Catalinimonas alkaloidigena: one gene and its partner. The protein of the gene in region 1 interacts with the protein of each later gene in a pairwise test. Links are inferred from orthologs where the notes say so. Each region holds a gene or a part of one and is shown on either strand. Other genes may lie near its edges. The genes, in order: rfaD and OKW21_RS16030.

Region 1 (3,086 bases):
AAGCCCATAAAGGCCATTTCACGATAATGAACCACCAAGTCTCCACCCGCTTTTTGCATCTCATCTCCACCCCAGCACCGTATATGTATCTCATCAGCAGTAGCGGTGGCCTCTTTTTTTAATGCCTTAATCAGGTTAGCACCATGAAGATCTCCTGAACGCTCTCCGGCAATAATATAAAATTTCATTAATGGGTAGCTTGCGCCATATTGGATTCTTGGTAGGCAAGATAATCATGAGGCTCTACGCCTTCCCCAAAGAAATCAACAAAATTGTTGGGTGTTTCATACAAACGGATAGCATGTAAAACCCCACGATCAGTGATATCTTTAAGCGCTGGTGCCAGTATTTTCCAGATTTCTTCAATCAGAATTTCACAACTGGCCATTTTACCCTGCATAAAATCCACATCCAGGTTCAGGTTTTTATGATCCACCTTTTCAATGACCCTCTCTCTGATCAGTGTGCTCAATTTTTTAAGATCGACTACAAATCCTGTTTCGGGATCAGGCTTCCCTTTTACCGTTACGATCATCTCAAAATTATGTCCATGCCAATTATCGTTAGCACAGGGACCAAACACTTCTTCATTCTTCTCTCTGGTCCAGTTTGGGTTATATAGTTTGTGAGCAGCATTAAAATGCTCTCTTCTGCTTACATAAATCATAGACTCTGCTTATTTTGCCGCAAATATAATTAATAGCACGCGAAATATCAGTCTGATAACAAGAAGAGAAGATGAATCCTTCCCTATATTAAGTCACTAAACAAAAAAACCTAAACTATGATCATTGTCACAGGAGCCGCAGGCTTTATCGGTAGCTGCTTAATTGCCAAACTCAATCAGGAAAATTTTAATCATATCATCGCTGTTGACCAGTTTGCAGAGGGCCACCCCAAGGAAGGCCTCTCCGAAGCACAGGAAAAAATAAAGAACCTTGAAGGTAAAAAAATTCAGAAAAAAGTGGAGCGAGATGAGTTTTTTGCCTGGTTAGATCTAAATTATGAAGAAGTTGAGTTTATCTTTCATATCGGTGCGCGTACTGATACTACGGAGTTTGATACCGCAGTTTTTGACAAGCTTAATGTTAACTATAGCAAAGAGATATGGAAACGCTGTGTGAATTACCAGATTCCTTTGGTCTATGCTTCTTCGGCAGCTACTTATGGCGCAGGTGAATTAGGTTATAAAGACGATGTGAGTATCATTCCGAAGTTAAAACCGCTCAACCCATACGGAATATCCAAAAATGAATTTGATAAGTGGGCATTAGCCCAGGAGCAAAAGCCTTTTTTCTGGGCTGGACTCAAGTTCTTCAACGTTTATGGTCCCAATGAATACCATAAAGGAAGAATGGCATCTGTGATATGGCACGCCTATGGTCAGATTAAGCAAAAAGGTGAGATGAAGCTATTCCGCTCTCATAACCCAGATTACAGAGACGGTGAGCAAATGCGAGATTTCGTATATGTCAAGGATGTAGTAAATGTCTGCTACTTTTTGATGAGGCACCGGAAGGATTCAGGTATCTATAATTTGGGAAGTGGTAAAGCACGCACCTTCCTGGACCTTACCAAAGCGGTTTTTAAAGCGATTGACAAAGAAGAAAATATCTCTTTCATAGATACGCCCGAAGATATACGAGAAAAATATCAGTATTTTACTGAAGCTGATATGCACAAGCTCAAATCAATCGGTTATCATACTCCTTTTCATAGCCTGGAAGAGGGTGTAAGTGATTATGTGCAGCAGTATTTAGCGCATCATCGGTATTATTAGTCCCTGATCATTTCAATCAGCCTTTATTCAGTTGAATAGACAAGCAGATGTATTGCCGATAGGATGCATACTGTCTGTTATTTATTTTAGCCTAAAAGCAATTTTTTTATGAAGCAATTTCCAATTGCGCCTCAAAAGGCAAGTGTTAAAAAAGTACATAATATACCTATCATTGATAACTATGCCTGGCTACAGGAAAAAGAGAATCCTGATGTAATTGCCTACCTCAATGCTGAAAATGCCTACGCCCGGGAAGTCATGAAACATCAGAAAAAAACTGAGCAACAGCTTTATGATGAAATGAAGTCGCGTATCGTTCCGGATGACCAGAGCGCACCGGTTCGCATAGATGATTACTACTACTACTCCAGAACTGAAGCAAATAAAGATTATCGTATCTACTGCCGAAAATTTGGTTCTTTAAAAGCGAAAGAAGAAGTATTATTGGACTCTAATCATCTTGCAGAAGGCCATGACTATTTCCATTTAGGAATATTTGAAGTCAGTCCTGATCATAAGACCTTGGCTTATGCCATAGATACTGATGGGTCTGAGCAGTATCGCTTGTATTTTAAAAATCTGCATGATCATACGATCATGGTAGATCAACTCAATAATATCTCAGATTCGGCAGCCTGGGCCATGGACTTCCAAACTTTGTTTTATGTAGTGTTAGACGATACTATGCGACCTTATCAGGTAAAGAAGCATATTTTGGGTACTCGTCCTGAGGATGATTTGGTTGTTTTTGAAGAAGCTGATGAGCGCTTTTTTGTATCGATTAGCCTATCAAAAAATCAAAAATATTTACTGATTGATATCGGAAGCAAAATTACTACTGAAGTAAGGATTCTTCCTGCACACCAACCGGAGGGGACATTCATTGTATTTAACCCCAGAGAGGAACATCATGAGTATGAAATTCACCCTCATCATGATGATTTTTATATCAGAACAAACTGGAATGCTACCAATTTCAGGCTAATGAAAGCATCAGTGGATGCCCATGATAAAAGTCAGTGGACTGAGGTGATCCCCTATGACCCAACAATTAAAATTGAAGGGATTGATGAATTTGAAAACCACCTGGCCATTTACGAAAGAGTTGATGGGCTAACCCAGATTAAAGTGCTTGACCTTATCGATCCTCTCAATACCCATCAGATAACCTATGACGAGCCTGCCTTTTATGTTTTTGGTGGCAATAACCCTACTTTCAAAACCACTACACTGCGTTTCCATTATACTTCACTGCTGAAGCCCAACACTGTCTATGACTATGAAATGCAGAAGCGTGAAAAAATAA
Region 2 (3,315 bases), 1.2 Mb from region 1 along the record:
TCTTTTCTGGTTTGTTCATTTTGAGAACTACACTGGTTAAGGAGGCGGGCTGGACGATGGCTGAATTAAAAACGCAACGAAAAGATGCGCTCTTCTCTGGCTTTATGATGTTTGTAGTAAGTGCCGCGATCATGGCTGCAGCGGCAGGAACATTACACGCTCAGGCATTGCCCCTGCTCAATGTATCTGAGATGATCAAAATACTTGAACCCACAGCCGGTAGCTTTGCGGTGGCTGTATTTACGCTGGGAATCATCGCTGCCGGCGTTTCATCTCAATTTCCAAATACAGCATTATTACCCTGGCTTTTGGATGACTATTATCAAAGAAAGCCTGACATGAAAAGGGCGAATTACAGGGGCATTGTACTGCTTATTTCTTTGCTAGGTTTAATTGTGCCGGTATTTGATGCTCCTCCCATTGCAGTCATGATCACCTCTCAGGCATTCGGAGCGCTGGTGCTACCGGTCACCGTAGCCTGTATCATTATTCTAGGAAATAAAGCTTCGCTCATGAAGGACCATGTATTTTCTACTGCGCTGAATATCGTACTGATAGCCATATTGATTTTTGCTGTCATCATGAGTTATATGAGCTATCAGGGTATATTTGCTACCTTACAAGCCTTGTGAGGTTTGCGTAAACTTAACTGCTATGGAAACTATCATCAGAAATGCCCACCCCACAGATTTGCCCTCAATTCTGAAAATCGTTAACCAGGCCATTCTTCATACCACAGCGGTGTATGACTATGATCCGCACACGCTGAAAGAACAACAGTTATGGTTTCAAAAGAAGCAGGATTCTCAGATGCCGGTCATCGTGGCCGAACAGGAAGGTGAGGTTGTGGGATTTGGAAGTTATGGCATCTTTCGTTCCTGGGCAGCTTATCAGTACAGTGTCGAACATAGCATTTATGTGACTGAAGATATGAGAGCTAAGGGGGTAGGCAAACAATTGATGCACAAACTGATTGAACTGGCAGAAAAGCAGCGTTTTCATACCATCATAGCAGGCATAAGTGCTGATAACCAGGCTAGCCTTGCTTTTCATCAGAAATTTGGTTTTGTGGAAGTAGGAAGGTTCAGAGAAGTAGGCTATAAATTTAACCGCTGGCTGGACCTGGTCTTTATGCAGTTGTTTCTATCGCATTAGTCCTGCAAAGAGATGAATTTTTAATTCTTAATTTGAGAGAAAATTTAAAACCTCTAATTTGACCACAAAAAAATAGTTATGAGTCAAGATAAGTGGAAAACTGTCAAGGAGTACGAAGATATCACCTACCGTAAAGCGGATGGGGTGGCCCGCATCGCTTTTAACCGTCCTAATGTTCGCAATGCCTTTCGCCCTAAAACGGTTGCTGAGCTGTTTGAAGCCTTTTTAGATGCCCGTGAAGACACAGCTATCGGCGTAGTTTTGTTTTCAGCCGAAGGGCCTTCTACCAAAGATGGTGTATATTCTTTCTGTAGTGGCGGGGATCAGAATGCGCGTGGCCATCAGGGCTATGTGGATGATGAAGGGATGCCCCGCCTCAATATTCTGGAAGTACAGCGGCTGATTCGCTTCATGCCCAAAGTAGTGATTGCTGTAGTGCCTGGATGGGCGGTAGGAGGAGGGCATAGCCTGCATGTTGTTTGTGATCTTACGCTGGCCAGTAAGGAGCATGCGATCTTTAAGCAGACCGATGCCGATGTGACCAGTTTTGACGGTGGATATGGCTCAGCTTACCTGGCGAAGATGGTAGGGCAAAAGCGTGCTCGAGAGATCTTTTTTCTGGGGAGAAACTATTCAGCGCAGGAAGCCTACGATATGGGAATGGTCAATGCTGTGGTTCCTCATGACGAACTGGAAGATACGGCTTACCAGTGGGCACAGGAAATTCTGGAAAAGTCACCTACCTCTATCAAGATGCTCAAGTTTGCCTTCAACCTCACCGATGATGGCATGGTAGGGCAGCAGGTATTTGCCGGAGAGGCTACCCGCCTGGCTTATATGACAGACGAAGCCAAAGAGGGGAGGAACGCTTTTCTGGAGAAAAGAAAGCCTAACTTCAAAGATATCAAATGGATTCCCTAGGCTAGACATTGGATTTATCAACCACCTTTTTTGGCTTATCATTAACTGAGTTTACTGGCTTTATGAAAAGAGAAGTCAACCCGAAGGCACCAGTCATTGAGCGAAAAGAGATTGAAATCAAAGCTCCGGTAGAATCAGTTTGGAAAGTGCTCACTGACATCAAGCGTTGGCCGGAATGGCAGGAAAATGTCAAATCAGCCAAGCTAAAAGGAAAAGGAGAAGTAGCTGAAGGAAGGGAGTTTGTCTGGAAAGCCGGAGGCCTCAGCTTTCATTCACAATTGCATACAGTTGAGCCTCAGCAGGCATTTGGGAGGACAGGTAAAATCATGGGCGCTTTTGCCATTCACAACTGGACATTATCTGAAAAAAAAGATAACACTATCGTCACTGTGGAGGAAAGCCTGGAAGGCTTTTTTCCATCTTTGATGAAAAAATCATTTCAGAAAAACCTAAGTGCGGGCATGGAGAAAAGTCTGAAAGAACTAAAGCAGGCAAGCGAAGGGAGTACCAATAAAAGTAATTCCTGAAAGCTTTAACAGACGTTTCATAGTATTATTGTTAAGCGATAACGGCCAGGTTGGCAAAATTCTTAGCCAAGCTCCTTTTTCATGATAAAGTCAGTTTGGGCATCATTGCCCAGCATAAAAGTATAAGCGCCAACTTTATTAAAACCCTTTCTTTCATACAGGCGTATGGCACCCGGATTTTGGCTCCATACGCCCAGCCATACAAAGTCCAGTCGATGATCTCTGGCGATTTGTATGATGTTATCCAGCATCCATTGTCCCAACTGCTGCCCCTGATAGTCCTGGTGAATATAAAGTCTGCAAATCTCCAGCGCTGTACCCACTTCAGGAAGTACCTTAGGCAAACCAAATTTTATTTTAAAGTAGCCTACGAGTTCTCCCTCAAAACTTAGAAAGTAAAAATGTGTGTTTGTATCCTGAAGTTCTTCTGAAAGTTGTGTTTTACTAAATGCATGATTAAGGTATATTCTCATGTCCTCTTCAGAATTGGCGTCGGCAAAAGCGTCCAGAAAAGTAGTCAGGCTTAGTTGCCGAAGTTCATCCAAATGATGGCGTTCTACTTTGACCAATTGTACATCAGCCTTGTCCATGATAGAGTTTGAGTTTTGCTTGTAGGTTCAATTAACTTATCCAGCGTTCTATCAGCTTTGCGAAGTCTTCTTTATATTGATTGCTCACTGGGATGCTTTCTTTCCCTATCTGCACGCTGCTT

What was found.
Region 2: the proteins of rfaD (region 1) and OKW21_RS16030 interact in binary tests that used the Escherichia coli proteins (3 or more experiments, as listed by UniProt). The link is inferred for Catalinimonas alkaloidigena from one-to-one orthologs.

The regions. Positions count from the first base shown.
Region 1 is NZ_JAQFIL010000001.1:2,714,178-2,717,263, reverse strand. What follows is about bases 27-2,782. They hold rfaD (ADP-glyceromanno-heptose 6-epimerase), read left to right. Parts: upstream 27-784; coding sequence 785-1,780; downstream 1,781-2,782. Other genes in these bases: OKW21_RS11100 (S9 family peptidase), read left to right, coding at 1,889-2,782; OKW21_RS11110 (6-pyruvoyl trahydropterin synthase family protein), read right to left, coding at 188-667; lpxB (lipid-A-disaccharide synthase), read right to left, coding at 27-188. In the rest of the region: more of lpxB, read right to left, coding at 1-26; more of OKW21_RS11100, read left to right, coding at 2,783-3,086. UniProt on the Escherichia coli protein: Catalyzes the interconversion between ADP-D-glycero-beta-D-manno-heptose and ADP-L-glycero-beta-D-manno-heptose via an epimerization at carbon 6 of the heptose.
Region 2 is NZ_JAQFIL010000001.1:3,949,126-3,952,440, reverse strand. Bases 170-3,154 are described here. They hold OKW21_RS16030 (1,4-dihydroxy-2-naphthoyl-CoA synthase), read left to right. Parts: upstream 170-1,233; coding sequence 1,234-2,076; downstream 2,077-3,154. Other genes in these bases: OKW21_RS16020 (GNAT family N-acetyltransferase), read right to left, coding at 2,666-3,154; OKW21_RS16025 (SRPBCC family protein), read left to right, coding at 2,139-2,603; OKW21_RS16035 (GNAT family N-acetyltransferase), read left to right, coding at 655-1,155; OKW21_RS16040 (Nramp family divalent metal transporter), read left to right, coding at 170-632. In the rest of the region: more of OKW21_RS16040, read left to right, coding at 1-169; more of OKW21_RS16020, read right to left, coding at 3,155-3,193; OKW21_RS16015 (LytR/AlgR family response regulator transcription factor), read right to left, coding at 3,225-3,315. UniProt on the Escherichia coli protein: Converts o-succinylbenzoyl-CoA (OSB-CoA) to 1,4-dihydroxy-2-naphthoyl-CoA (DHNA-CoA).